3 regions of the Herbaspirillum sp. FG34 genome follow, and region 3 is predicted to be linked to each of the others. Evidence: predicted binding sites of a transcription regulator. Region 3 holds the regulator's gene; each other region holds the start of a gene.

What was found. Region 3 encodes sigma-54, which starts transcription at its own class of promoters, with help from an activator protein. Its sites were predicted from a motif close to TGGCANGNAANCTGCTTT; they were not measured.
Region 1: a site for sigma-54 is predicted at 8,887-8,904, ahead of atzF (allophanate hydrolase). Genes of this name have one in related genera too.
Region 2: a site for sigma-54 is predicted at 4,370-4,387, ahead of urtA (urea ABC transporter substrate-binding protein). Genes of this name have one in related genera too.

What each region holds. Positions count from the first base shown of each region.
Region 1 covers NZ_JBMDJS010000001.1:211,485-221,542, forward strand. Annotated here, with positions in the region: gene glnE (bifunctional [glutamate--ammonia ligase]-adenylyl-L-tyrosine phosphorylase/[glutamate--ammonia-ligase] adenylyltransferase) at 1-2,237, shown strand, start outside; gene ACODSZ_RS00935 (class I SAM-dependent methyltransferase) at 2,337-3,065, opposite strand; gene ACODSZ_RS00940 (hypothetical protein) at 3,241-3,762, opposite strand; gene gap (type I glyceraldehyde-3-phosphate dehydrogenase) at 4,000-5,013, opposite strand; gene ACODSZ_RS00950 (GNAT family N-acetyltransferase) at 5,206-5,733, opposite strand; gene tkt (transketolase) at 5,748-7,790, opposite strand; gene ACODSZ_RS00960 (16S rRNA (uracil(1498)-N(3))-methyltransferase) at 7,951-8,676, shown strand; gene atzF (allophanate hydrolase) at 8,943-10,058, shown strand, end outside.
Region 2 covers NZ_JBMDJS010000025.1:14,067-24,124, reverse strand. Annotated here, with positions in the region: gene ACODSZ_RS21745 (ABC transporter substrate-binding protein) at 23-1,312, shown strand; gene ACODSZ_RS21740 (sensor domain-containing diguanylate cyclase) at 1,324-3,045, shown strand; gene ACODSZ_RS21735 (ferritin-like domain-containing protein) at 3,205-4,032, shown strand; gene urtA (urea ABC transporter substrate-binding protein) at 4,441-5,694, shown strand; gene urtB (urea ABC transporter permease subunit UrtB) at 5,869-7,485, shown strand; gene urtC (urea ABC transporter permease subunit UrtC) at 7,482-8,612, shown strand; gene urtD (urea ABC transporter ATP-binding protein UrtD) at 8,609-9,478, shown strand; gene urtE (urea ABC transporter ATP-binding subunit UrtE) at 9,497-10,058, shown strand, end outside.
Region 3 covers NZ_JBMDJS010000017.1:72,629-82,686, reverse strand. Annotated here, with positions in the region: gene ACODSZ_RS19035 (UbiX family flavin prenyltransferase) at 1-594, opposite strand, end outside; gene grxD (Grx4 family monothiol glutaredoxin) at 620-931, opposite strand; gene hpf (ribosome hibernation-promoting factor, HPF/YfiA family) at 1,307-1,669, opposite strand; gene ACODSZ_RS19020 (RNA polymerase factor sigma-54) at 1,823-3,313, opposite strand; gene lptB (LPS export ABC transporter ATP-binding protein) at 3,413-4,156, opposite strand; gene lptA (lipopolysaccharide transport periplasmic protein LptA) at 4,159-4,767, opposite strand; gene lptC (LPS export ABC transporter periplasmic protein LptC) at 4,819-5,427, opposite strand; gene ACODSZ_RS19000 (KdsC family phosphatase) at 5,424-5,978, opposite strand; gene ACODSZ_RS18995 (KpsF/GutQ family sugar-phosphate isomerase) at 5,978-7,006, opposite strand; gene ACODSZ_RS18990 (monovalent cation:proton antiporter family protein) at 7,369-9,360, shown strand; gene ACODSZ_RS18985 (methyl-accepting chemotaxis protein) at 9,577-10,058, shown strand, end outside.

The DNA of each region.
Region 1 (10,058 bases), on a different contig from region 3:
GCGCCGAGGCCGGCCAGAAGTCGCTGTCGAACCATGAATTCTTCGTGCGCCTGGGCAAGAAGCTCATCGGCGCCCTGGCCGAGATCACCGCAGACGGCTTCACCTTCCGCGTCGACATGGCGCTGCGCCCCAACGGCAACTCCGGCCCGCTGGTAGCCAGCTTCAACATGGTCGAGGAATACCTGGTGCGCCAGGGCCGCGAATGGGAACGCTATGCCTGGACCAAGGCCCGCGCCCTGACCGGTACCGAAGAAGACATCGCTGCCCTGGAAGCGATCAGCCGGCCCTTCATCTTCCGCCGCTATCTGGACTTTGGCTCCATCGATGCCCTGCGCTCCATGCACGGCCAGATCCGCGCCGAGGTCAAGCGCCAGGAAGCCCTGCATCCCGACCGAAGCAACAACGTCAAGCTGGGACGCGGCGGCATCCGCGAGATCGAGTTCACCAGCCAGGTGTTCCAGCTGATCCGGGGCGGACGCGACCCCGAGCTGCGCGACCGCTCCACCCGCACCACCCTGCGCACCCTGGCCACCAAGGAACTGCTGGCGCCCGAAGTAGTGGACCAGTTGCTGGAGGCTTATACCTTCCTGCGTGACCTGGAGCACCGCCTGCAGTATCTGGAAGATGCGCAGACCCATACCCTGCCCGTCAATCCCGACGACCTGCTGCTGGTGGCCAACATGATGGGCTACGCCGACAGCCCGGCGCTGCTGCAGGAACTGGAGCGCCAGCGCGCTATCGTGGCCGCGCAGTTCGATGCCATCTTCGCCGACAAGCAATCCGAGGGCGAAAGCGAAGGCCCCACGGTGGCCGTGAGCGAGAACGACAATCTCGAAGGGCTCACCGAGGCCCTGCGCCTGGTGGGTTTTCCCGAGGAAGATATCGACAACGGCGCGCGTCGCCTGCATCTGACCTGGCAGTCGCCGCGCATGCAGAGCCTGCCCGAGGCCAGCCGCAACCGGCTCAACACCGTCATCAACAACTGTCTGCCGCTGCTGGCCGCCTTGCATTACGACCAGTTGCCCGCGCTGGGCCGCCTGCTCGATTTTCTCGAAGCGATCGCCCGGCGCGCGGCCTACCTGGCCCTGCTCACCGAATATCCCTACGCCCTGCAGCGGCTGGTGCGCATGATCGGGGCCAGTGGCTGGGCTGCGACTTACCTCACGCGCCACCCGCTGCTGCTGGACGAACTGCTGGACGACCGCAATCTCAAGGCCGCCTCCGACTGGAACGCCTTTGCCGACACCTGCCGCCGTCAACTGGCCAGTGCCGAGGGCGATACCGAACGCCAGCTCGACATCCTGCGCGAGCTGCATCACGCCGAACTGTTCCGCCTGCTGGCGCAGGATCTGGAGGGTGATCTGTCGGTGGAAAAGCTGGCCGATGAACTCTCGGCCCTGGCCGACGTACTGGTGCAGGTCACTCTCGAGGCGATCTGGCAGACCATCGCCCAGCGCCACGTCGAAGTCCCCCGCTTTGCCGTGATTGCCTACGGCAAGCTGGGGGGCAAGGAACTGGGTTATGCCTCGGACCTGGACGTGGTCTTCCTCTACGACGATGACGACCAGGAAGCACCGGCGCTGTATGCCAAGCTGGCCCAGCGCTTCATCACCTGGATGACCAGCCACACCCCGGCCGGTACCCTGTTCGACATCGACATCGCCCTGCGCCCGGATGGCGCCAGCGGCTTGCTGGTGTCGCCGCTGTCCTCCTTCGAGAAATACCAGTTGAATGCCGCCTGGATCTGGGAGCATCAGGCCCTGACGCGGGCGCGCTTCTGTGCGGGCGATGCGGCCATCGGCGAGCGCTTCGAGGCGCTGCGCGAACGCGTGCTGCGCCAGCCGCGCGATGTGAACAAGCTGGAAGAGGAAGTGCTGTCCATGCGCCGCCGCATGCGCGAAGCCCATCCCAACCGCAGCATGATGTTTGATCTCAAGCACGATGAAGGCGGCATGATCGACATCGAGTTCATGGTGCAGTATTTGGTATTGCGCCATGCCTGCGACCATCCGCAGCTCACCGGCGACATCGGCAACATCGCGCTGTTGAAACTGGCGGCCCAGCTGGGCCTGATCGATGGCCTGCTGGCGGCCGAAGCGGCCAATGCCTATCGGCTCTTCCGCAAGCTGCAGCACCAGATCCGCCTGCAGGGCTCGGAGCGCGCCCACATCGATGCGATCCGGGTGGAACATGAACGGGCTTGCGTGATCCGGCTCTGGCAGCAGGTTTTCGGTTGACGCCTCCAAGGCGTGGTGAAGAAAAAAACGGGAGGCGCCTTGCGGTGCCTCCCGTTTTTTCCTTTGACTTCACCTGCGTGACATCCTGTATGACCTCTTTTAATTCATGGGCTTGACCGCCACCAGGTTGATCAGGGTTTCTTCCCGATCCGCCTTGGGCTTGATGCCAAAGACACGCTCCAGCAGACCCAGGTCTTCGCGGCTCCACCACAGGTAGGGATAGGAGATCGCCTGCGGCGCCACCTCGAACCCGGCGCTGCGCACCAGGGCCAGATATTCGCCGGCGGACTTTTGCACCTCCATCGGATGGCGGAACAACAGGCGGATGATCCACGAATGGATGTAACGCCTGGTCGATTCGGCGAACAGGAGAATACCGCCCGGTTTGAGGACGCGGTAGAACTCGCGGATGGCTTCTTCCTGATCGATCAGGTGATGGAAGGTCTGGTGGCAGAACAACAGGTCCACGCTGTTGTCCTCCAGGTGCATGCGCGAACTGGAGCACTGGATGAATTCGGCACGCAGGCCCTCGGCCTCGGCCTCGCTGCGGGCTGCGGCGATCATGTTGGCATCGATGTCCATGGCGATCAGGCGCTGCGGAGCAAAGCGCTGGTGCAGCTTCTTGAGCGAGCGGCCCCAGCCGCACCCGACGTCGGCCACCACGGGATAGCTGCTGCGACGCTCGGCAATGAGCCGCTCCAGATCCTGCAGGGCGCGTTCCAACACGTGCAGGGTCCAGGTCGGCGTACGCAGGAACCAGAGGCCGAAGGCGGTCTCGGGGACGTGCTCCGGCATGGCCGGAGGCAAGGGCGGTGAGTGTGAGTTCATGTCGTTATGCTTGTTGTACTGGCCGGATGCCGGGCCGGTACTGGCGGACATCCGGGTCGCCGGCGGTTCCCCCTGCCGGCTGATGGAAAAATGCCCCGCAAGCGAAGGCGCGCGGGGCATCAGATGTTACCGGCTGGCAAGCAGGACTGCAACTTTCCTGCGCCTGTTGCTGCCCTCAGTACTTGGGCGGAGTCTTCTCGTCCCGGCTGGCGCGGCGATCGCTGCTGCCATCACGCGAAGACGAGGAGCTTTCGCGGTCGCGCGAACGGGCGTTGTCGCGGTTGGAGTCGCGGTCGCGGGTGCGGCTGCTGCGGTCGCTGTCCTTGCTGTCCTTGCTGTCCTTGCTGTCCTTGCCATCCTTGGCCTTGGCGTCATCCTTGGCGGCGTCGGGCGCCGGCGCAGGCGGTGCCACGGTCTGGATGCCCTTGGCGGCCATGTATTCGTGCATGTCCTTCCAGCCGGTGAAGATGCCGGCCTTCAGGGCGTCGGGATTGCGCTGGTAGCAGTCTTCCAGGCTCTGGCCGGCCTGGCGGCAGCCGGCGCCCAGGGCGATGCCTTCGGCCTTGGCCTCTTCCGGGGTCTGCTTGGGCTTGGAAAAGCTGCTGATGTAGTCGCACGCGGACAGCGAGAAGCTGACGGCGGAAATCAGGGCCAGGTTGGCCAACAGGCGACGAGCCTGGGATGAGCTTGCTGACATGCGTTGCCTCGTTGGGTCGGTTGCTCTTGTTGTTGACGGGCCGTACGGCCCTTGGCGGCAAATGGACAAAAGGCCATTGCAAGCGACGCTCGCAACAGCCTTCTGATCCGTTTGCAGGCTGATTCGTCTATTTTCACCGCGGCAAGCAGGCCTGCATACGAGGAAAAGAAGCCGAAACAGCCCTGAAATTGACGCTCCCGACCGGGGAACCCCGGCCAGAGCGCCAGATCACGCGTCTTATTTGGCGTTGGCCAGGGCGACGGTGGTGTCGAGCATGCGGTTGGAGAAGCCCCACTCGTTGTCGTACCAGGACGACACCTTCACCAGACGGCCGGAGACCTTGGTCAGGGTGGCGTCGAAGTTGGACGATGCCGGGTTGTGGTTGAAGTCCACCGACACCAGCGGATCGGTGTTGTAGGTCAGGATGCCCTTGAGCGGACCAGATTCGGAAGCGGCCTTCAGGATGGCATTGACTTCATCCACGCTGGTGTCGCGCGAGGCCACGAAGGACAGGTCGACGATGGACACGTTGATCGTCGGCACGCGGATGGCGTAGCCGTCCAGCTTGCCGTTCAGTTCCGGCAGCACCAGGCCGACGGCGGCGGCAGCGCCGGTCTTGGTCGGGATCATGGACTGGGTGGCCGAACGGGCGCGGCGCAGGTCTTCGTGATACACGTCGGTGAGCACCTGGTCGTTGGTGTAGGCGTGGACGGTGGTCATCAGGCCGTTTTCCAGACCGATCTTGTCGTTCAGCGGCTGCACCAGCGGGGCCAGGCAGTTGGTGGTGCACGATGCGTTGGAGATCACGGTATCCGAAGCCTTGAGCACGCCGTGGTTGACGCCGAAGACGACGGTGGCATCCACATCCTTGCCGCCCGGAGCGGAGATGATCACCTTCTTGGCACCGCCCTTGATGTGGGCGCTGGCCTTTTCCTTGGTGGTGAAGAAACCGGTGCATTCCAGCACCACGTCCACGCCCAGCTCGCCCCAGGGCAGCTCGGCCGGATTGCGCTGGGCCAGCACCTTGATGCGGTCGCCGTTGACGACGATGGAGTCGCCCTCCACGGTCACGGTGCCCGGGAACTTGCCGTGGGCGGTGTCGTACTGGGTCAGGTGGGCATTGGTCTTCGGATCGCCCAGGTCGTTGATGGCGACGATCTCGATGTCGTGCTTCTTGCCGCCTTCGTAGTGAGCGCGCAGGATATTGCGGCCGATGCGGCCATAACCGTTGATTGCTACGCGAATTGCCATGCTCTTCTCCTCAAGTAGTAAAAATCAATGCAAACCGGTAGTCGGGAAAGCGACCTGCCCGACAGCTTGCACCCTTGCGGCGCCGCCCGTCGGACATGAATCCTTCTTTTCCGGCCTTTTTGTTCAGTTGTTCTTGCCGTCCCTGCCTGCCCTGCTCATCCTGCCAATCCATCCAGTCCCGCGTTCATCCGCTCAGGAGTGGAGCTTGCGCCAGACGAAACCGATCTCGTCGAGTTCACTGCCATCATCCCAGGTGAACGTTTGTTCATAAAGCCTTTCGGCCCCGAGCGACTCGAAAAATTCCCCGGCGCCTTCATTCTTGCTCAGCACCCAGGCCATCAGGCCGGTCGCACCGGCACTGATGAGGGTGGCGGCGACGTTGGCCAAGAGGCGCTTGCCCAATCCCTTGCGCTGCTCATCGGGCAGCACGCAGATCGCGGTCAGCTCGGCATCGCAGCCGAAGCGCGACTCGGCCAGCGTCATGCCGGAAGCAAAACCGATGATCTCACCGCCGCTCTCGGCCACGAAGGTGCAGGCGGCGTCCGAAGACGCTTCCAGCACCTGCTCCCACAGCTTGACGCTTTCCTCGGGCTTGAGGTGATCCAGGTAGCTGTCGGGCACCAGGCCGCGATAGGCGGCGCGCCAGGCGTCGATGCGCACGCCGGCGATGGAGGCCGCATCGCCCTTCCTGGCGCGGCGGAACAGGACTTCTTCAGTCATGGACACCAGACTGCTCAAGCCAGTACTGCCTTGGCCTTGGCCACCACGTTCTCGACGGTGAAGCCGAAGTGCTTGAACAGCACGCCGGCCGGGGCTGATTCGCCGAAGGTATCGATACCGACCACGGCGCCTTCCAGGCCCACGTACTTGTGCCAGAAGGCGGTAACGCCGGCTTCGATGGCCACGCGCGGAACACCGCGGGTCAGCACGGAGGCCTTGTAAGCCGCATCCTGGCGGTCGAACACATCGGTGGAGGGCATCGACACCACGCGCACGGCGATGCCTTCAGCGGTCAGGGCGTCAGCGGCCTTGGTAGCCAGTTCGATTTCGGAACCGGTAGCGATCAGGATCACCTTGGCATCGGCCGCATCGCGCAGCACGTAGCCGCCACGAGCGATGTCCTTGACCTGGGCGTCGGTACGCTCCTGGAAGGGCAGGTTCTGGCGCGAGAAGATCAGTGTGCTCGGGCCATCGTGACGCTTGATGGACTCGGCCCAGGCCACGGCGGTTTCAGTGGTGTCGCACGGACGCCAGTTGTCCAGGTTGGGGATCAGGCGCAGGCTGGAGACGTGTTCCACCGACTGGTGGGTGGGGCCGTCTTCGCCCAGGCCGATGGAGTCGTGGGTGAACACGAACAGCGAACGGATCTTCATCAGCGCCGCCATGCGCAGGGCATTGCGGCTGTAGTCGGAGAAGGTCAGGAAGGTCGCGCCGAAGGGCAGGTAGCCGCCATGCAGGGCGATACCGTTCATGATGGCGCTCATGCCGAATTCACGCACACCGTAGTTGATGTGGTTGCCGCGCTGGTCGGCGCGCACGGCCACCGATTCCTTCCAGTTGGTCAGGTTCGAGCCGGTCAGGTCGGCCGAGCCGCCCAGGAATTCCGGCAGCGCCTGCGCATAAGCCTGGATGGCGTTCTGGCTGGCCTTGCGGGTGGCGATGGTTTCCTTCTTTTCCAGCGTGGAATTGATGTAGGCGGTCACGGTCGATTCGAACGCGGCCGGCAGCTCGCCCTTGAGGCGACGCAGCAGTTCGGCGGCCTCGGCCGGGTATTGGGCGGCGTAGCTGTCGAAGGTCTGCTTCCAGCTGGCTTCGAAGTCGGCGCCGGTGGCCTTGGCATCCCAGGCGGCGTAGACGTCAGCGGGAATCTCGAAGGGTGCGGAGGTCCAGCCCAGCGCTTCGCGCACGGCGGCGATTTCCTTGTCACCCAGGGCGGCGCCGTGCACCTTGTCGGTGCCGGCCAGGTTGGGCGAACCCTTGCCGATGACGGTGCGGCAGCAGATCAGGGTCGGCTTGTCGGCCAGCTTGGCCTGGTGGATCGCCGCGCTGACAGCTTCGACGTTGTGGCCATCGACAGCGGGGATGACGTTCCAGCCGTAGGCTTCGAAGCGCTTCGGGGTGTCGTCCTTGAACCAGCCTTCGACGTGACCATCGATGGAGATGCCGTTGTCGTCATACAGCACGATCAGCTTGGACAGGTTCAGCACGCCCGCCAGCGAGCAGGCTTCGTGCGAGATGCCTTCCATCAGGCAACCATCGCCGACGAAAGCATAAGTATAGTGATCGACCACGGACAGGCCGGGCTTGTTGAATTCGGCGGCCAGCAGCTTTTCAGCCAGCGCCATGCCCACCGCATTGGTGACGCCCTGGCCCAGCGGACCGGTGGTGGTTTCCACGCCCGGGGTGATGTGCACTTCCGGGTGGCCGGCGGTCTTGGAATGCAGCTGGCGGAAGGCCTTGATGTCCTCCATCGACAGGTCGTAGCCGGTCAGGTGCAGCAGCGCGTACTGCAGCATGGAGCCGTGGCCGTTGGAGAGTACGAAGCGGTCACGGTTGGCCCACTGCGGGTTGGACGGGTTGTGACGATAGTGCTTGGCCCACAGGGCCACTGCGATTTCGGCCATCCCCATCGGCATGCCCGGGTGTCCGGAATTGGCTTTTTGAACTGCATCCATCGCCAGCGCGCGGATCGCGTTGGCCATCTTGTCGGTGGGGAGAGTGGAAATCATGTCGAGGTCTGAGTTTGCTGTGCGGGAGGCGCTGTCAGGCGCACCAATCGGGTTTTGTAGCCAAAGCGCCGCCCCGGAAGGCCAAGTGCAGCGCGGGGCCGTATTTTACCAGAGTGCGCCGGGGGGATTAAAATTCGGGACCAGCCCGTAACCGGACTGACAACTTTTTTCATGTCTTTTTGATCTTCTTCGCCCAGGACCCTGCCCCATGCCCCGCTTTTACTTCCCGCACCCCCTCGGCATTGGCTCGGCCCTGGTCCTGCCCGAGCAGATTGCCCATCACATCCAGGTGTTGCGCCTGCAACCCGGCGATACGGTGACCCTGTTCAATGGCGAAGGCGGCGAGTACACCGCCAGTCTGAGCGCCATTGAGAAGAAGCGCGCCCACGCCGAAGTGAAGACTTTTTCTCCGCGCGAAGCCGAACTGCCCTATGCGCTGACTTTGGCCCAGGCCCTGCCGGAAGGGTCGAAGATGGACTGGATCGTCGAGAAAGCCGTGGAACTGGGCGCCACCGCCCTCCAGCCGCTGGCCGCGCAGCGCTGCGTGGTGCGCCTGTCGGGCGAACGCGCCGAAAAGAAGCAGGCGCACTGGCAAGGCATCGTGCATGCTGCCGCCGAGCAATGTGGTCGCAATCGTCTGCCACAGCTGGGCGAGGTGACCGACTTCAAGCGCTGGATCGTCCAGAGCGACCTGCACCGCCGTATCCTGCTCTCCCCGCGCGGCACCGAGCCGCTGTCGGGCTGGGCGCGCCATCATCCGCCGCAGGCCGTGACGGTCATCGTCGGCCCCGAAGGCGGTTTCAGCGAGGAAGAGGAAGACCTGGCCTGCGCCCAGGGTGCGCTGATGCTGTCCATGGGCAGCCGCGTGCTGCGCACCGAGACCGCCGGGCTGGCGGCATTGGCGGCCTTGAATGCGGTGTGGGGGGAGCTTTGAAGAAAGCTTCATCCAGGTAAATTCCCGGTGGCCTGCCTGATTCCCGTGCAGCCCACCACGACGGACGTCCAAATTCGGCGCACGCCTCCCCATTTTGTCTCGCTGACAAAACTCTTCATTTACCCTCGCGCAACTTGCCTTCCAGCACTTCACCTCGCAAACCCGCGTGGTGAAGCCTTTTGCCGTTTTCCAGCCGCATGACGGACCAGCTGGCACGCCTCCTGCTTAAAGATATTCAATCTTGTATTCAAGTTTGAATATCCACCATGACCACTACCCACGCCCTGCAGCAAGCCGCCCCCGAGGCCGCCCCGACCACCATCGCCGCCACCCTGGCGGCCTACCGGGAAGGCCGCAGCACGCCTGGCAAGGTGGTAGCCGAACTGCTGGCGCGTATCGACAGCAGCGGGCGCGATGAAGTCTGGATCAGCCGGGTGCCGTCCAAGCAACTGAAACAACAAGCCGCAGCACTGGACCTGATGTTGCAGATCAAGGGCGAAGCGGTGCTTGAGAGCATGCCGCTGTTCGGCATCCCCTTCGCCGTGAAGGACAACATCGACGTGGCCGAGATGTCCACCACCGGGGCCTGTCCCGAATTCGGCCGGCTGGCCAGCGAAAGCGCCACCGTGGTGCAACGCCTGCAAGCCGCTGGAGCACTGCTGGTGGGCAAGACCAACCTGGACCAGTTCGCCACCGGCCTGGTCGGCGTGCGCTCCCCCTACGGCGCGGTACGCAACGCCATCAAGTCGGAATATGTCTCCGGCGGCTCCAGTTCGGGTTCAGCGGTGGCCGTGGCCCTGGGGCAGGTCATGTTTTCGCTGGGCACCGACACCGCAGGCTCGGGCCGCGTCCCCGCCGCCTTCAATCATCTGGTGGGCCTGAAGCCAACCAAGGGCCTGATCAGCGCACGCGGCCTGGTGCCGGCCTGCCGCACCCTGGATTGCATCTCCATCTTCGCCCACGACGTGGCCGATGCCTGGCGCGTACTGCACAGCGCTTCCGGCTTCGATGCCGAGGATGGCTATTCGCGCCGCCCCACCATGCTGGGCGTGAAGCGCCGGGGTTATCGCATCGCCATCCCCGATCACTGCGAATTCTTTGGCGACAGCCTCGCCCAGGAAGCCTGGGAGCGCAGCCTGGCGCAGATCGCCGCCCTGCCCGGCGTGAGCCTGGCGAAAATTCCGTTCGCCCCCTTCAGTGCCGCCGCAGAACTGCTGTACCAGGGCCCCTGGGTGGCCGAGCGCCGTGCAGCCCTGGGTGACTTCTTCCAAGAGCACCGGGACGCCATCCACCCGGTGGTAGGCCAGATCACCGCCCAGGCCGACGACTACGACGCCGTAGACAGCTTCAACGCTCAATACCGCCTGGCCGACCTGCGCCGC
Region 2 (10,058 bases), on a different contig from region 3:
GCTCAGGATATTCATCGCGGGGGTGGTCGCAAGCCTCCTGCTGGCCGCTTGCGAACGCGGTGACGACAGCGCAGGCGCAGCAAGCGCGCGTGCCGCAAGCACCAGCGCCGAGCCGGTGGTCCTGACGGCACTGGTGTGGGCCCCCGACTGGTCCGAAGAAATGCACCGGGTGGTCGATGCCTTCACGCTTGTCCATCCCGAGGTAAGGATCAACCTGCAGTTCATGATCGGCAATTCCGTCGAGGAAAACCTCAAGCCGCGCGCAGCCACCGACAGCCTGCCCGACATCTTCTCGGTCAATGCCAGCCCCTATACGGCCACCCTGGCCGACCAGGGCCTGCTGGCCGACATCGGTGATACCCGGGCCTGGGGCAACATGCTGGAAATCCTGCAGCGCGAGTGGACCTCGCCGGGTGGACGTCGCTACGGCATTCCCTCCGGCCTGGCCACCACGTTGATCTACTACAACCGCGACATGTTCGCGCGTGCCGGCATCGCCACGCCGCCCACCGACTTCGACTCCTTCCTGGCCGCCGGTGCAGCGCTGCGCAAGGCGGGTCTGGTACCGCTGGCGCTGTCGGGCGGCTTTCCCAACATGCTGGGCAATGGCCCCTTCAGCTACGGCTTTGCCAACCTGATCGCGGCCAGAGTGCCCGACTGGCGCACGCGCATCGCCAATGGCACTCTGCAGCTGGACAATCCCGACGGGGTCGCCATCTTCACTCGCCTGCGCACGCTGGTGGAGCGGAAAATGGTGCAGGCCGACTGCCTGCGCGCCGGCTATGACAGTACCTTGCGCCAGTTCGCCGAGGGGCGCGCCGCGATGACCTTCCAGGGCACGTGGGCCGCCGGGACACTGATGAACGGACGCGGCATGCACGTGGGCGTCTTCGTGCCGCCGTGGAACGACCGGGGCCAGCCGCTCAGGCCGGTGCTGGGCAGCGAAACCGGCTTCGCCGTGGGCCAGCACGGCAGTGCGCGGCACCGCCAGGCAGCGGCGCAGTTCCTGGATTTCCTGTATGGGCCGGGCATGCCGATCTGGCAGAGCAAACGGCAGAACATTCCGCCGTTTCGCGTGATCCCCTCCGATGTACGGGGAGACCCCGCGCTGTTTGCGCTGGTCGACGAGATGAAGCGCGATGCCGCCACCGACAATGCGCCGGGGCTGTACTACTCCATGCTGCCGGTCAATACCATCGAGGTGCTGCATCCGCTTCTGCAGGGTGTGCTGTCGGGCAGCCAGACACCGGCGCGGGCAGCGCGCATCCTGCAGAATTCCATCACCGAGCAGGCGCGCCTGTCGGCCAGGTAAGAGGGCTCTCCATGAAAAGACGGCTCGACTTCTTCTGGCTGGGTTTCCTGCGCAAGATCGAAATCCGCTACCGGCTCATCAATTCCTTTATCCTGGTCTCGCTGGTGCCGCTGGTGATCTCGGGCCTGCTGGCCTATCGCGAAACCACCCGCGCCACCCAGGACAAGGTGCGGACCTACTCGGTCCAGGTGGTCAAGCAGATCTCGCAGAACCTGATGCTGCGCATGGAAAAGATCGAAGACACCAGCGAGGAACTGGTCCTGTCCGACAGGTTGCAGCGCCTGCTGGCCGACTACTATGGCCAGGACGAAGCCGCCAGCGCGGCGGCCCGCAGCGCGGTGGCGCGCGTACTGCTGGATACCTTCGGGTCCTTGCCCGACGTGAACCAGAAGTACCTGCTTGATCGCAAGCGCCAGGTCATCGATCCGCAGATCTTTGCGCCCCTGGCCAGCAATATCGGGCGCGTGGCCGAGCTGGCTCCCGACCTGGGCGGACGCGCCTGGTGGACGCTCTACAACGGCGGCCATGGACAGAAGAGCGTGGCCATGCTGCGCGAGATCCGCTTCACGGGCAACAACCGCAGCGCCGGCATTCTGTTCGTGGGCGTGCGGCCGAGCTACTTCTTCAGCATCTTCGAGGGCGTCGACCTGGGCTACGACTCCAGCCTCTTCATCGTCGATGCCAGCGATGGCACGGTGGTGGTGCAGGGCCGGGATACCAGCTTGAGCAGCGCCGATCCGGCCCTGCTGGCAGGCATCACGGCCAGCCTCGGACAACGCCGTACCAGCGACTTCATCGCCTATACCCGCGCCGACAAGACCCCCTACTATGCGGCCATTGCCCAGTTGCCGCACACCTCATGGTGGGTGGTCAGCGCCACGCCCAGTGACAAGCTCAACGCCGATACGCGCTCGGTGCGCGACAAGATCATCGCCATCGGCCTGCTGTGCTTCGGGGCCTCGCTGCTGCTCTCGGCGCTGATCGCGCGCAGCATCAGCGTCCCCCTGCAGCGGCTGGTGGGCGCCATGAAGGAAGCCGGCAGCGGCGACACCACGGTACGGGTGGAACAGGCCGGCGGCGACGAGATCGCCGTGCTCTCGCGCAAGTTCAACGAGATGGCCGGCAAGCTGCAGCAGAGCAAGCAGGTGCTGGAAGAGCAGGTGGCCCACCGCACGCGCGAACTGGAACGCGCCAACCGCAAGCTGGAAGCGTTGTCGGCCACCGACGGACTCACCGGTGTGGCCAACCGGCGCCGCTTCGACGAGGTCATGGACCAGGAACTGCGGCGCTCGGTGCGCTCGGGACATGCGCTGGCGCTGCTGATGCTGGACGTGGATTACTTCAAGAAGTACAACGACCGCTACGGCCATCTGGCCGGTGACGAATGCCTGCGCATCGTGGCGCGTGTGCTGCAGAAGAGTTCGCGCCGCGCTACCGACCTGGTCGCACGCTACGGCGGCGAGGAGTTCAGCGTCATCATCGCCGAGAGCGACACTGCGCATGCCCTGCAGCAGGCCGAGCACATCTGCCAGGCCATCTTCGCGCTCAAGCTGCCGCATGCGGATTCTCCGTTCGGCTACATCACGGCCAGCATCGGCGTGGCCTCCCTGCAACCGGATGAGCAGACCAGCGCCGAAGAGCTGCTGCGCATCGCCGACCAGGCGCTGTATCACGCCAAATACCAGGGCCGCAATCGTGTGGTGCTGGGCAGCGATGCTACCCGGAACCTGTGATTTCCACGGCCCCGCTGACCATTCTCCCTGACGAAATGCTGACGTCGCCGGACGCTTTGCAAAGTTGTGTCAAGACGTCTTGGGCGGCCCTGAACCAATGTCATCGCGCCGCATCATATCGCTATGCCCACCACCACTTCGAGAAGAGAGGTATAGCAGATGAACCCGAGTCGCCAAGAAAAAAAACACTGGACCATCGATGACATCGACCTGACCCGCATCGACAAAGAGCGGGTGCGGCAGAACGAAGACCTGTTCTACCTGGTGGCCTGCGCCTCCTTCGTCGAAAGCGGTTCCGATCTCTATACCCACAACCTGGTGGAGTACTACCAGGGCGATGCCGAAGTCGAGACCTGGCTGCGCGAGCACTGGGAACAGGAAGAGCTGCAGCATGGCGCGGCCCTGCGCGCCTATGTCGAGCATGTCTGGCCGGAATTCGACTGGCCGCGCGCCTACCAGGGCTTCCTCGATGAATACTCGCAGTACTGCAAGGTGGAGCTGCTCGAACCCACGCGCGCCCAGGAACTGGCCGCGCGCTGCGTGGTAGAGACCGGCACCTCCACCTATTACCGCGCCCTGGCGCGCGCTACCGACGAGCCGGTCCTCAAGCACCTGGCCGGCCTCATCGCCAATGACGAGGTCAATCATTACAAGCACTTCTACCAGTACTTCCGTCGCTACCGCCGCCAGGAAAACATCGGCCGCTCGCGTGTCTTCGGCACCCTGAGCCGCCGCACCCTGGAACTCAAGAGCGAAGACGCCGACTGCGCCATCCGCCATGTGGTCCTGGTGCACAAGCCGGAACTGGCGGCCGACCCGGCGCGCGTGAAGGAACTGGCCTCGCGCATGAGTCGCACCGTGCGCGTCAATCTCAAACCCGACACCACCATCAAGATGATCATGCGTCCACTGGAACTGCCGGTGGCCTTGCAGAACATGATCGAATTCCCCCTGCGGCAATTCATGCAGCACGTGCTGCTGCGCTGATGCCCCGGCAGCGCCAGGCACCGCAATGGAACACGCGGCCTGGCGCTCTGCGCTCAAAGTATCGTTCACGATGTGCTCACTATTGTGAACAATCTGCCTCATATCTCAGGAAATTGCTTCGCCTGGCGCAAACCCGCGCCCACTGGCGCTTTCACCGACGCACCAAGATCGCGCATGCTGGAGCGCCAGGCTGGTGAGTGTTGCCGCAGCACCATACGACTGTCGACAATGACGCTCGGCTTTGGTGCGCAATCCTGGCGTGCCTGACAACATTATTCCCTCCTCCCGCCGCTCCCCGCCCCGCTTTGATGCAGACCGCAGGCCCTTGACCGGGCATTGGCACACAATCTGCTAAAGCGACTGGGCAGTGAAAAAATTCTTCCAAAACTTTTCTCGAGGGAGCACCACATGTCACGTCGTACCGTACTGAAAGCCACCGCTCTGGGTGCATTCGCACTGGCCGCATCCTCCTGGCTGCCGTCGGCCTTTGCTGCCGACACCATCAAGGTCGGCATCCTGCATTCGCTGTCGGGCACCATGGCCATCTCCGAGACGTCCCTGAAAGACGTGGCCCTGATGACCATCGATGAAATCAACGCCGCCGGCGGGGTGATGGGCAAGAAGCTGGAACCGGTGGTGGTCGACCCCGCCTCGAACTGGCCGCTGTTCGCCGAAAAGGCGCGTCAGCTGATCTCCCAGGACAAGGTCTCGGTGGTCTTCGGTTGCTGGACCTCGGTGTCGCGCAAGTCGGTGCTGCCGGTCTTCAAGGAACTGAACAGCCTGCTGTTCTACCCGGTGCAGTACGAAGGTGAAGAACTGGAGAAGAACGTCTTCTATACCGGTGCTGCCCCCAACCAGCAAGCCATTCCTGCCGTGGAATACCTGATGTCCAAGGAAGGCGGCGGCGCCAAGCGCTTCGTGCTGCTGGGTACCGACTACGTCTATCCGCGCACCACCAACAAGATCCTGCGCGCCTTCCTGCACAGCAAGGGCGTGAAGGACTCCGACATCGACGAGGTCTACACCCCGTTCGGCCACTCCGACTACCAGACCATCGTGGCCAACATCAAGAAGTTCTCCGCCGGTGGCAAGACGGCCGTGATCTCGACCATCAACGGTGACTCCAACGTGCCCTTCTACAAGGAACTGGGCAACGCCGGCCTGAAGGCGACCGATGTGCCGGTGGTGGCCTTCTCGGTGGGTGAAGAAGAATTGCGCGGTGTCGATACCAAGCCGCTGGTGGGCCACCTGGCCGCCTGGAACTACTTCGAATCGGTGAAGAATCCGGTCAACGCCGCCTTCATCAAGAAGTGGAAGGCCTACGCCAAGGCCAAGAACCTGCCCAATGCCGACACCGTCGTGACCAACGACCCGATGGAAGCCACCTACGTCGGCATCCACATGTGGGCGCAGGCCGTGGAAAAGGCCAAGTCCACCGACACCGACAAGGTGATCGCGGCCATGGCGGGCCAGACCTACAAGGCACCGTCGGGCTACACGCTGGAAATGGACAAGACCAACCACCACCTGCACAAGCCGGTGATGATCGGCGAAATCAAGGCCGATGGTCAGTTCAACGTGGTCTACAAGACCAAGACCACCATCCGCGCGCAACCGTGGAGCCCGTATATCCCGGGCAACGAGAGCAAGCAGAAGAACTAAGCTTGCGGTTGTTGCAGTAGTTGATGGCGTTCTTCGGAGCGCCTTCGATACGCAGCTTGCGCGGCGTATCCAAGGCGCTCCGTCCGCCCCACGCATTTCCCTCCACAAGAAAACCGCCCGACGACTCGCCCCGGCCGCAGCAGCCCGGCCCGCGCTTCGAGGCGCACACCGACCATGAAACCAGCCATCCAGTTCCTACGCGGGCTGCTCGCGACCTGGCTTTGCGTGCACGCCCTCGGGGCGTTCGCAGCCATCGATCCGGCTCTGCTCAAGCCCCTTGGCGGAGACGACCCCGACGCGCGCATCGACGCCGTCAACCAGATTGCCGCGCTGGCCAACGACGACGCGCTCAAGATTCTCAACGCCTTGAACAGCGACGCGCTCTATGTCACGCCTGCCGGTGACATCCTCATCGTCGATGATGCCGGCCAGGCCTTCAACCCGGCCACCGACAAGAGCGGCCCCGCACCCGATGACGCCGAAGGCATCACCGTCAACAACCGCCTGCGCGGTGCCGTCGAGGGTGCGCTCTCGGGACTGAAGCTGCTCTCGCCGCAACGCGATGAGCGCCTGGCCGCTGCCAATGATCTGCTCAGGAATGCCGATCCGGCCCAGATGCCGCTGATCCTCAAGGCGCTGGCCAAGGAAAACGATGCGCAGATCAAGGACGTGCTGCAGCAGGTACAGGCCACCGCCAACCTGCATTCCCCCGATCCGGCTGCACGCCGCGCTGCGGTCAGGAAACTGGCCGAGACGACCAATGCGTCGCTCAAGCCGGTCCTGGAAAACATGCTGGCCAAGAATCCCGATGGCTCCTACGTGGAGCCGGATGAAGGCGTACGCGTGGAAGCGGTGCGCACCCTCTCCGCTTTGGACCGCCACCTGGCCATCGTCGACTTCGCCGGCAAGCTGTTCTATGGCATCTCGCTGGGCAGCGTGCTGCTGCTGGCCGCACTGGGCCTGGCCATCACCTTTGGTCTCATGGGCATCATCAACATGGCCCACGGTGAACTGCTGATGATCGGCGCCTACACCACCTATGTGTGCCAGCTGGTGTTCCGCAAGTTCTTCCCCGGTGCCATCGATGCCTATCTGGTCGTGGCCCTGCCGGCGGCCTTCATCGTGGCCGCGGCAGTGGGCATTGCGCTGGAACGGCTGGTGATCCGCTGGCTCTATGGCCGTCCGCTGGAAACCCTGCTCTGTACATGGGGTATCAGCCTCATGCTGATGCAATGCGTGCGCTCCATCTTTGGCGCGCAGAACGTGGAAGTGGCCAATCCGAGCTGGATGTCGGGTGGCGTCACCGTGCTGGGTTCACTGGTGCTGTCCTATAACCGCATCGTGATCGTGTTCTTTGCGCTGTTCGTGGTGTTCGCGGTCTGGCTGATCCTGAACAAGACCCGCCTGGGTCTGTTCGTGCGGGCCGTCACGCAGAATCGCCGCATGGCCGACTGCGTGGGCGTGTCCACCGGCAAGATCGACATGATGACCTTCGGCCTCGGTTGCGGCATCGCCGGTCTCGGTGGCGTGGCGCTCTCGCAGCTGGGCAACGTCGGCCCCGACCTGGGACAGGGTTACATCGTGGATTCCTTCATGGTGGTGGTGCTGGGTGGCGTGGGTCAGCTGGCCGGGACCGTCATCGCTGCCTTCGGCCTGGGCGAAGTCAACAAATTCCTGGAGCCGGTGGCCGGTGCCGTGCTGGCCAAGATCGCCATCCTGGTCTTCATCATCGTATTCATCCAGAAGCGTCCGCAAGGCCTCTTCGCACTCAAGGGAAGGAGCGTGGAATGAGCACCATGATCATGCGCCCCTCGCTGTTCAATCGTCCGGCCTGGACCGGCATCGTCATCTGCACCATCGTGCTGGCCTTGCTGCCGGTCTGCAACCTGCTGTTCCCCGCCGGAAGCAGCCTGCACGTCTCCTCCTACACCGTCGCTTTGGTAGGAAAGTTCATGTGCTACGCCATGGCTGCGCTGGCACTGGACCTGGTGTGGGGCTATACGGGCATCCTCTCGCTGGGTCATGGCGTTTTCTTCGCATTGGGCGGATACGCCCACGGGATGTACCTGATGCGCGCCATCGGCCGTGACGGCGTGTACCAGAGCAACCTGCCGGACTTCATGGTGTTCCTGAACTGGAAGGCCTATCCCTGGTACTGGTGGATGACGGATCACTTCTGGTTCTCCATGCTGCTGGTGGTGCTGGTCCCGGGTCTGTTGGCCTTCGTGTTCGGTTACTTCGCTTTCCGTTCGCGTATCAAGGGCGTGTATTTCTCCATCATCACGCAGGCCATGACCTTCGCCTTCATGCTGCTGTTCTTCCGCAACGATACCGGCTTTGGCGGCAACAACGGCTTCACCGACTTCAAGCGCATCCTGGGCTTCACCATCACCGCACCGGCCACCAAGGCGGTGCTGTACCTGGTAACGCTGGCGCTGCTGTTCGGTGCGCTGGTGCTGTGTCGCATGATCGTCACCTCCAAGCTGGGCCGCGTGCTGCAGGGCGTGCGCGATTCCGAATCGCGCCTCATGTTCATCGGCTACAACCCGCTGTGGTTCAAGCTCTTCGTGTGGACGCTCTCGGCCGTGATCTGCGGCATCGCCGGTGCGCTGTACGTGCCGCAGGTGGGCATCATCAATCCCTCCGAAATGTCGCCGGCCAATTCCATCGAGATGGTGATCTGGGCGGCTGTGGGCGGGCGTGGCACGCTGATCGGCCCCATCATCGGTGCCTTCACCGTCAATGGTTTGAAGAGCTGGTTCACGGCCGCCTTCCCGGACCTGTGGCTGTATGCGCTGGGGCTGATCTTCATTCTGGTCACGCTGTTCCTGCCGCAGGGCATCCTGGGCCTGGCGCAGAAATTCAAGAAACGCGATGCCGCGCCCGCTGAGGGCAGCGCATCCAAGGAGGCAGCATGAGTGCAGTCGAACCCGGGAAAAACCCGGCAGGCATCGGCGGCCTGGGCGGCAATGTCGACACGCCCCGCGCCGACCACGGTGCATCCTACGAACGCATCAAACCCGAGGGCGTCGATACCACCCACGGTGCCATCCTCTATCTGGAAAACATCACGGTCTCCTTCGATGGCTTCAAGGCCATCAACAACCTGAACCTGGATATCTCGGTGGGTGAACTGCGCTGCATCATCGGTCCCAATGGCGCAGGCAAGACCACGATGATGGACGTCATCACCGGCAAGACCCGGCCTACCGCCGGCACCGCCTTCTTCGGCCAGACCATCGACCTGACCAAGATGACCGAATACGAGATCGCGCATGCGGGCATCGGCCGCAAGTTCCAGCGCCCGACCGTGTTCGAGCAGCACACCGTGTTCGAGAACCTGGAACTGGCGATGAAGATGGACAAGCGCGTCAAGACCACGCTCTTTGCGCGCCTGTCTTCGGAGCAGATCGGCAAGATCGAGGAAATCCTCAAGCTGATCCGCCTGAACGGCCAGGAGCATCGCGTGGCCGGCCTGCTCTCGCACGGCCAGAAGCAGTGGCTGGAAATCGGCATGCTGTTGATGCAGGAACCGCAATTGCTGTTGCTCGATGAACCGGTGGCCGGCATGTCCGACGCCGAGACCGCACGCACCGCCGAGCTGTTGAACGAGTTGCGCGGCAAGCATTCCATCATGGTGGTGGAACACGACATGGGCTTCGTCGAGGAGATCGCCCAGGGTGGCAAGGTGACCGTGCTGCACGAAGGATCGGTACTGGCCGAGGGCAACATGCGCCAGGTGCAATCCAACGAGCGCGTCATCGAAGTCTACCTGGGACGATAAGAGCGGAGACCATCATCCATGCTGCAAGTCAATGAACTGAACCAGTACTACGGCGCGGCGCATACCCTGCGCGGCGTCTCGCTCGATGTGCAGAAGGGCAAAGTCCTGTCCCTGCTGGGCCGCAACGGCGTGGGCAAGACCACGCTCTTGAAATGCCTGATGGGCGTGCTGCCGGTGGCCAAGGGCAATGTCAGCTTCGAAGGCCAGGACATCACCCGTCTCAAGCCGCACCAGCGCGCCAAGCTGGGCATCGCCTACGTGCCGCAGGGACGCGAGATCTTCGCGCGCCTGACGGTGGAGGAAAACATGCTCATGGGCATGGCCACGCTCTCGGGCCGCCGTGCCTCCACCATCAAGGGCGAGGTCTATGAACTCTTCCCGGTGTTGAAGGAAATGCTGCATCGGCGCGGCGGCGACCTTTCCGGCGGCCAACAGCAGCAGCTGGCCATTGCCCGGGCGCTGCTGGCCGAGCCCAAGCTGATCATCCTGGATGAACCGACGGAGGGCATCCAGCCTTCCATCATCAAGGACATCGGTCGCGTCATCAGCCTGCTGCGCCAGCGCGGCGACATCGGCATCC
Region 3 (10,058 bases):
ATTGCCCTTCATGCCCTGCCACTCCGGCGTCAACTGCATGGAAATCCCGAACATGTCCAGCACGCGCCCCAGCGTGTGATCCACCATTTCTTCCATGGACGCAGGGCGCTGGTAGAAGCCGGGCAGGGGCGGGAAGATCACGCCGCCCATTTCCGTGACCGACGTCATGTTGCGCAGATGGGCCAGATTGAACGGGGTCTCGCGCACCATCAGCACCAGTCGGCGGCGTTCCTTGAGCACCACATCGGCTGCACGGGTGATGAGATTGTCGGAGAGGCCATGCGCCACGGCGGCCAGGGTCTTCATCGAACAGGGCGCCACCACCATGCCGGCAGAGGCGAACGAGCCACTGGCGATGCACGCGCCGACATCGCGCACGTTGTGCACCACATCGGCCAGCGCTTCCACATCCTTGCGCCGCATGTCCAGTTCCTGATGCAGATTGAGCACGCCGGCTTCGGAGACCATCAGATGCGTCTCGACCTGACCATGCTTGCGCAGGTGTTCCAGCAGCCGGACACCATAGATGGCCCCGGTGGCCCCGGTGATCGCAACGATCAGGCGCTGGCGGGGCTGACTGGAAGAAGCACTCATGCGCGCTCTACAGGGCAGGGCAGACTCAGCCCTTGATCAGGGTCTGCAGCTCGCCCGAGGCGTACATCTCGCTCATGATGTCGGAGCCACCGACGAATTCACCCTTCACGTACAGCTGGGGAATGGTCGGCCAGTTCGAGTATTCCTTGATGCCCTGGCGCACGTCGGGGCTTTCCAGCACGTTGACGGTGACGATGTTCTCGGCGCCGCTGGCCTTGAGCAGCTGGATGGCCTTGCCGGAAAAGCCGCATTGCGGGAACTGTGCAGTGCCCTTCATGAACAGCACCACAGGGTTTTGGGTCACGGTTTCTTTGATCCAGGATTGGACGTCGCTCATGGCTGTGCCTTTAAAAATGGGATTGCCCGACATTATAGGGAAAAGCCGGCAGGCGCGTTGAAATCGGCAGCACGCCATTCGTCCGTCCGAGCCGGCGGGAAATTGCATCAAGGAAATGATTTATACCGTATGCAGTTTGCTCTGGGTAGCAGATGAGGGTGCTGCGCAAGACATTCAAGCAGAGCGATGAACAATGTTCACTGCGGTTTTGCCGGGAAGTTGCCCGGCGTAATGATTTATATTTTTTCCACAGGCATCGCTAGATGCTGTGGCCCCAATGAAAAAGGGCGCTTGCGCGCCCCTTCCTCGTGAAATCCGGCTGGCTTTCTCAGCAGCCCTGCAGGCTGCGAGGTGGCTTGCCGTTGGTGTCCTGGCTTATGCCGCTCCGGCTACCGCATCCTCGGGCGTGTCGTCCGGCAGGCGCTTGGCAGTGGAGTGATGCTCCTGCAACTTGTCCTTGTGCTTGATGACCTGGCGATCGAGCTTGTCGATCAGGGTGTCAATGGCAGCGTAGAGGTCGTGTGCGATGCTTTCCGCATGTAGATCCTTCCCCTTGATGTGGACGTTGATTTCCGCTTTTTGGCGCTTTTCCTTTTCTGTGAGTTTATCTACGCTCAGGATCACGCTGACGTCGATCACGTTGTCGAAATGGCGCTTGATACGCGAGAGCTTGCTTTGCACGTATTCCCGGATGGCGGGGGTCAGTTCGAGGTGGTGTCCACTGATGGTCAGATTCATACAAGACTCCTATCGTGAAGTCACTGGAGGTTCGTGCAATCGATCCTGCTGCAGCTGTACCACGGGCACGGTCTTCGTGTCGGATGGCGTGGGCATCAGTCGGGATGCTTGCCTGAACACAGCAACGGTACTGCAGAAAAACTGAGGAAAAACTCAGAGGGACTTGCGGAGATTGACTGGCGGAATCTTCAACACTTCGCGGTATTTGGCGACTGTGCGTCGCGCGACCACCATGCCTTGTTCTGCCAGCATATCCGCAATCTTGCTATCGGATAATGGGGTCTGCGGGTTTTCGGCTCCTATCAACTGTTTGATCAGCGCCCGTATCGCGGTGGAGGAAGCTTCGCCTCCGGTTTCAGTCGCGACGTGGCTACCGAAGAAGTATTTCAACTCAAACATACCATGCGGAGTGAGCATGTATTTCTGAGTCGTCACGCGAGAGATGGTGCTCTCGTGTAGACCCAGTGTATCAGCAATTTCACGCAGCACAAGGGGGCGCATGGCCACTGCACCATGGGAAAAGAAGTTTCTTTGACGTTCCACAATAGCCTGCGCGACGCGCAAAATCGTATCGAAACGTTGCCGCATGTTCTTGATGAGCCACTTGGCTTCCTGCAACTGCGAGGACAGCGAACCTTCGCCCTTGGCCTGCTTCAAGGCACTGGCGTACATCGCATTGACGCGCAGCTTGGGCATGACCTCATGGTTGAGCATGACCTGCCAGCCGTTCTTTGTCTGCTTGACAATCACGTCCGGCACCACGTAGTCCGAGGCGTCACGCGCGAATTCGGCACCCGGATGCGGACGGCACTGGCGGATCACGGCCTGGGCTTCACGCAGGTCTTCGTCGTCACAATCGAGGGCCTTCTTGATCTTGTTGAAGTCGCGCTGGGCGAACAGCGGCAGGTAATCCTCAACGATCCTCAGCGCCAGCTTGCGCGTGACAAAGGGGATCTTGGGCAGGCGGCGGATCTGCAAGGCCAGGCATTCGCCGGCACTGCGCGCGCCCACGCCGGCCGGGTCCAGGCTCTGCAGCAGCTTGAGCGAAATCGACAGCTCTTCCATGTCGATACCCAGCTCTTCAGGCAGGCGCGCGAGGATGTCCTCCAGCGGTTCTTCCAGATAGCCGCTCTCGTCGAGCGCATCGGTGAGCAGTTCCAGCAGCGCACGATCGCGCAGGGTGCGCGCAGTCACGCGGATCTGTTCCAGCAGGTGTTCGCGCAGGGTCAGTTCATGGGCTTCCAGCTGCGGGCGGGCATCGTCGTCATCGGGTGACTTGCCGCTGCGGGCGACGTCATCGAAGCTCCAGTCGGCATCACCGGTGACACCGGTGTCCGGATTGTTGTCCTGGTACTCGAAGCTGGAATCGCCATCGCTGGCAGCGGGCGTCGCTTCGCCGCTGTTTTCATGAGGGGTGTCGGCCACGCCACTGGAAGGCGAACTGGAGACGGCACCGTCGGCCAGCAGACGCACCGAATTGTCGAGAGCGTCATCGAGACGCTCCAGCAGGGGATTGTCGGAGAGGATCTGTTCCAGTTCCTGGTGCAGTTCCAGCGTCGACAGTTGCAGCAGCCTGATCGACTGCTGCAGTTGCGGCGTCAATGCGAGGTGCTGCGAGGTACGTAACTGGAGCGACTGTTTCATCTGTCTTTCTGAAAGCGGCGTGGCCCGCGGGTTGCTGTGCCTGTCGTTGCGTGATGCCTGGGTGTCGGTGATGCTCGATACGTAGGGCGACTGTGCTGCTTACATGCGGAAGTGCTCGCCCAGATAGACGCGGCGTACCGACTCGTTGGCAATGATCTCTTCCGGATTGCCGCTGGCCAGCACCGTGCCCTGGTTGATGATGTAGGCGCGATCGCAGATGCCCAGCGTCTCGCGCACGTTGTGGTCGGTGATGAGCACGCCGATGCCGCGCTCCTTGAGGAAGCGCACGATACGCTGGATCTCGATCACCGCAATCGGGTCGATACCGGCAAACGGTTCATCGAGCAGCACGAAGCGCGGATCGGTGGCCAGCGCGCGAGCGATCTCGACGCGTCGGCGCTCACCGCCCGACAGTGACAGGGCCTGGCTTTCGCGCAGCTTTTCGATTTGAAGTTCGTGCAGCAGGTTGTTGAGGCGGCCCTCGATTTCATCGCGCGAGAGCGGCTTGCCGTCTTCCTGGCGCAGCTCCAGCACGGCGCGGATGTTGTCTTCCACCGTCAGCTTGCGAAACACCGAGGCTTCCTGCGGCAGGTAGGACAGGCCCATGGTGGCGCGCTTGTGAATGGGCATGCGCGAAATGGGCGCGCCATCCAGGTCGATCTCGCCGCCATCGGAGGGTACCAGCCCCACGATCATGTAGAACGAGGTGGTCTTGCCGGCACCATTGGGGCCGAGCAGGCCGACCACTTCGCCGCTGCGCACTTCCATCGAGACATCGCGCACCACCTGGCGCGCGCCGTAACTTTTCTTCAGGCCGCGAACGACCAGCGAACTGGCTACCATCCTTACTGGTCCTTTCCGTTCTGACGACGCGCTGCCGGCTGGGCCGGTGCTGCGGGCTGGGCGTCCGTGGCCGGCGGCGGGTTCTTGGGCTGGATCACGGCCGTGATGCGGCCCGCGCCCGGCTTGCTCTGGCCGCTGGCAGTGTTGTTGACCGAATAGAATTCGGCGCGGCTGTCATAGGAAATGAATTCGCCGTTGACTTCATCGGTGATGCGGTCGCCGTCCATGCGCTGGATGTGGGCGCGCTGGAACAGCTTGGACACTTCCGTCTGCTCCGAATACTCGATGCGCTCGGCCTGGCCTTCGATCCACAGATTGGGGCCGCCGTCACGCTTCTGGCGGAAGGTTGCCAGCGCACCAGGCGCGGCATACAGCACCGCATTTTCATAACCGTACTGATCGGTCGTCAATACCACGCGGCCGGCCTTGATGATCAGGGTGCCACGTGTCATCACGACGTTGCCGGTGAAGGTCTTCACCTGGCGCACGTCGTCATAGACCATCTGGTCTGCCTCGATGTTGGTGGGCTTGGTGGAGTCCGCCTTCTCGGCGTTGGCCACACCGCACACGGCAGCCAGCATCAGCATCGGCAGTAAGAGTGAGCGTTTCATTGGTTTCCTGTCTGTTCGATTCTTGGCGTTCTTGTGCCGGACTGAACCGGCTTAGCGTTTCTTCGGTGCGGGCTCGTAATAGCCGCGTACATTGCCGAGCAGCTGCACCACCTGCGTCGCATTGTTGGCCACCATGCCCACCCCATTGAGGCGCGTGGTCCCCATGGTCATGGCGACCGGCTTGTCGGTCTTGACGATTTCATCATCGGGTAACAGCAGCAGGTATTGCGAGACCAGGTGCATTTCTTCGCGGCCCTTGTAGGGCGCGCGGATTGCATTGGCATTGCCGTACATGTGGATCTGGGTCTGGTCGTCGGTGACCCGTGCGGTATCCGAATAGAGCTGCATGGGCGCCTGATTCTGGTCCAGGTTGTGCACCACCGGCTTGGTGATCTCGAAGGAGTCATCGCTGGGGAAGTGCACCATCTTGACGCCGGAAACGTCATAGCGCGGCAGGCCGGTCGGACCCATCTTCACGTAGCTGAAGTTTTCCAGATAGTAGTCGGGTTTGCCGCGCGGACGCTGCGCCGGCTGCTGGTCGCCGGAGGCGCGCATGACCTGCATGACCCAGAAGCTGCCCAGGGCCGCCGCGATCAGGATCACCAGGATCACCGCCAGGCGGATGCGTTCGGCCTGGCGTTCGCCGCTGCGCCCGCTCATGCCAGGTACGGCGCCAGCGCCGCCTCGTAGTTGCCTTGTGCGGCCAGCACCAGGTCGCAGATCTCGCGCACCGCGCCATGGCCGCCGGCGGCCTGCGTGACATAGTCGCTGCGCGATTTCACCTCACGATGACCGTTGGCCACGCAGGCCTTGAAACCCACGCGGGTCAGCACCGGCAGGTCGATGATGTCGTCACCCAGGTAGCCGCACTCCTGCGGGGTGAGCTGTACTTGCTGCAGCAATTGCTCGAAGGCCTGGCGCTTGTCATGGATGCCCTGGAACACATGGGCAATGCCCAGGTCGCGCGCACGGCGCAACACGTAGGGAGACTGGCGCGCGGTGATGATGGCGGCGGCAGTACCGTACTGCTGCATCATCTTGATGCCGTGGCCGTCGAGGGCGTTGAAGCGCTTGAAGACTTCCCCCTCGTCGCCGTAGTACAGACCGGCATCGGTCAGTACCCCGTCGACGTCGAAGATCATCAGGCGGATCGCGGCCGCCTTGGCGAGTGCAGCAGCGGGCAGGGTGCTGGCGAAGGCTGGCGCGTTCATCAGATCACCTTGGCGCGAGTCAGGTCGTGGATGTGCAGCGCGCCCGTGAGCACGCCGTCCGCATCGGTGACCAGCAGCTGGTTGATGCGGAACTGTTCCATGAGCTGCACCGCGTCCACCGCCAGTTGGTCCTGCTGGACGGTCTGCGGATGGGCGTGCATGACATCGGCGATACGGAATCTGGTGAAGTCCGTACCGCGCTCCAGCAGACGGCGCAGGTCGCCATCGGTGAACACGCCGATGGGCCGGAATTGCTCATCGACCACGGCGGTCATGGCCATGCCCTTGCGCGTGATTTCCATCAGCGCGGCCGAGAGCGACACATCCGGACGCACGGCGGGAATCGCTTCGCCGCTGCGCATGACGTCGCGCACGTGGGTCAGCAGGCGCCGGCCCAGCGCACCACCGGGGTGGGAGCGGGCAAAATCCTCCTCGACGAAACCGCGTGCGTCCAGCAGCGACACCGCCAGCGCATCGCCCATGGCCAGGGTAGCCGTGGTGCTGGCCGTCGGGGCCAGGTTGAGGGTACAGGCTTCCTTGGCCACGCCGACGTTGAGGTGCACGGCGGCCAGCCTGGCCAGGGAGGAGTCGTCGTTGCCGGTCATGGCGATGATCACCGTGCCCATGCGCTTGATGATGGGAACGATGGCCAGCAGCTCGGCCGTTTCGCCGGAATTGGAAATGGCGATGAAGACATCACGTGCCGTCACCATGCCCAGGTCACCATGTGCGGCCTCGGCCGGGTGCATGAAGAGCGCGGGGGTACCGGTAGAGGCCAGCGTGGCGGCCATCTTGCGGCCGATGTGGCCGGATTTGCCGATCCCCGAGACGACGGCGCGGCCTTCGCATTGCAGCACGGCTTGCACGGCCCGCGCCAATGGCTCGGCGCTGTCGTCGCGCAGGCGGTCTTTCAGTGCCAGGATGGCATCGGCTTCGATCTGCAGGGTCTGGCGTGCCAGGTCGATGGCGCGACGGGCAGCCCCGGCCGAAAAAGATGCAGGCGTGGTTTTGTCATCGGTTACACTCATAACCGAAGTATAAACGAATTAGCAAAGCAAAAAACTTGCCAGATGTAAGGGAATGCTGCCGGATTTGATGCCAAGCGCCGCGTTGCGTCGCACCGCAGCACCGCAGCCACGGGGGATTCCCGGCCAGGACGGGGATGGCGAATGGCATCGCAACAGGGGCAGAGGGTACTCTGCGGTAGTGAATAACTCTGCTGTTGTGGCGCTACACGTATGAATTCTACGGCGTTTCTTCTGGTCGCCGCCCGGTATTTTCCTTCACTCTGCACGCTGGCTGGATGAACTGCCATTTGCTGGTGCGTTGCCAATTTATTCACATCGAACCCCGCCGTCTGCGGCGGCTTTTGACAAGAAACCCAACAGCAATGTTTTCCGGACTGGAACTGACCCTTTTCCTTCTGGCTGCGGCGGTGCTCGGCGTGGTCGCCTTCCGCATGATGCAGCTGCCGCCCATGCTGGGCTACCTGGTCGTGGGCATCATCATCGGCCCGCACGGTCTGGCCTTTGCCGAGGACAATGAAACCACCCATGCCCTGGCCGAATTCGGCGTGGTATTTCTGATGTTTTCCATCGGGCTGGAGTTTTCGCTCTCCAAGCTCTCGGCCATGCGCCACATCGTCTTCGGCCTGGGCGTGGCGCAGGTGGCCGCGACCATCGCCACCACCATGCTGCTGGGCTGGGGGGCGGCGATGGTGTTGCCGCAGTTCGCCAACGTGAGCTGGCAGGCGGCCTTCGCGCTGGGCGGGGCGCTGACCATGTCCTCCACGGCCATCGTCTCCAAGCTGCTGACCGAACGGCTGGAACTGGAAACCGAACACGGTCGCCGCATCCTCGGCGTGCTGCTGTTCCAGGACCTGGCGCTGGTGCCGTTGCTCATCGTGGTCCCGGCGCTGGCCAACAATTCCGGCAACATCATGGTCACGCTGGGCTGGGCGGTGGGCAAGGCGCTGGTGGTGCTGGCGCTGCTGCTGTTCTTCGGCAGCAAGCTCATGCGCGGCTGGTTCCGCATCGTGGTCAAGCGGCGCTCGCAGGAATTGTTCATGCTCAACCTGCTGTTGATTACGCTGGGTGCGGCATGGATCACCGAGAAGGCCGGCCTGTCGCTGGCCCTGGGCGCTTTCATCGCCGGCATGCTCATTTCCGAGACCGAGTTCAAGCACCAGGTGGAAGAAGACATCAAGTCCTTCCGCGATGTGCTGCTGGGCCTGTTCTTCATCACCATCGGCATGTTGCTCAATGTGCGTACGCTGGTCGATCACTGGTTCCTGGTGCTGCTCCTGCTGACCGGACCGGTGCTGCTCAAGTTCGCCCTCATCGCCGGACTGGCGCGCCTGTTCGGTTCGACCACCGGCGTGGCGCTGCGCGTGGGCCTGGGCCTGGCGCAGGCGGGGGAATTCGGCTTCGTGCTGTTGAGCCAGGCCGGTGGTCTCAAGCTGGTCGATCCCATGCTCATTCAGGTGATCCTGGCGGCGATGGTGCTGTCGATGCTGGCCACGCCCTTCATCCTGGCCAAGTCCGATGCCATCGTCATGAAGTTCTCCGCCAATGAATGGATGTTGCAATCGCTGGCCCTGACGCAACTGGCGACCCGCACCATGGGTGTGCAGAAGCACGTGATCATCGCCGGCTTCGGCCGCAGTGGCCAAAGCCTGGCGCGCCTGCTGGAAGAGGAGGGTATTGCCTATCATGCGCTGGAGATGGACCCGGAACTGGTGCAGGACGCCCGCAACGGGGGCGCCAATGTCTCCTACGGCGATGCGGCACGGCGCGAGAGCCTGGTCGCTGCCGGCATCCACCGCGCGGCGGCGCTGGTGGTGACCTATGCCAGCACGCCCTCGGCGCTGAAGGTCCTGCATCACGCCCACGAACTGGAGCCCGAGTTGCCCGTCATCGTGCGCAGCCACGACGATGCCGACCTGGAAAAACTGCTGGCCGCGGGGGCCACCGAAGTCGTGCCGGAAGCACTGGAAGGCAGCCTCATGCTGGCCTCGCACGCACTGGTGATGCTGGGTGTTCCGCTGCGCCGGGTGGTGCACCGGGTGCAGGATGCGCGCGATGAACGTTACGCCTCGCTGCGTGGTTATTTCCACGGCATGTCGGACGCCGAGGCCGATGGCGTGGGCATGAACGTGCGTCTGCAATCGGTGACGCTGATCGGCGGTGCCAGTGCAGTCGGTCATACCCTGGCCGAGATCGACCTGCCCACCCAATGCGGTGCCGAAGTCGCCATGTTGCGGCGCGGAAAGCAACGCCTGGAATCCGCCGAGAATACCGTTCTGATGGCGGGCGACATCGTGGTGCTGCGCGGCAGTTCCGAAAGCATCCTGCGGGCCGAAAAGCGCCTGCTCAGCAAATAGCCGATCCGGCGGACTTCAGCAGGTCAGCTCATCATTCCAGCCTGCCAAAAATAAATATTCACTTGCGCCTTCGCACACCTGTTCCCCTGGTACGGGAAATGCTAGTGTTTCCGGGCGGCAGGGAAGCGACCATATCGCTTCCCTGCACGCATCAGGACTACGGGTCCACACAATGAATCCGTTGTAGAGAAAACAAAAGTGAAGTCCGGGAGGAACATGTTCAGCAAACTCACCATCAGGGCACGCCTGATTTTCGTCATCGGTTTTCTGGCGCTGCTGCTGGTCGCCTCGGGCGTAGTGGGCCTGGTCGGTCTGCGCTCGACCAATGCCCAGATGCGCTCGCTCTATGAAGACCGACTGGTCGCCTTCTCTCAACTGGAGCGCATGTCGGCCGCACTGGATGCGGCGCGCAACGGCATCTCCACCTCCATCGCGGGCGACTCCGGCGACATCGACGCCAACATGGACAAGATCGAGAAAGCCCTCAAGGCCAACGACGCCGTCCTCAAGCAATATCAAGACACCCAGCTCAACAGTGATGAGCGCGCACTGCTGGAGAAGCTCATACCCCAGCGTCGGAAGTTCGCCACCGATGGCGTCAAGGCCGCCGCCGATGCCTTGCGCAACCGCGATTTCCAGGGGGCCATCGAACTGTCTGGTGGCGCCATGCTCAAGCTCTATACCGATGCGCACGCCAC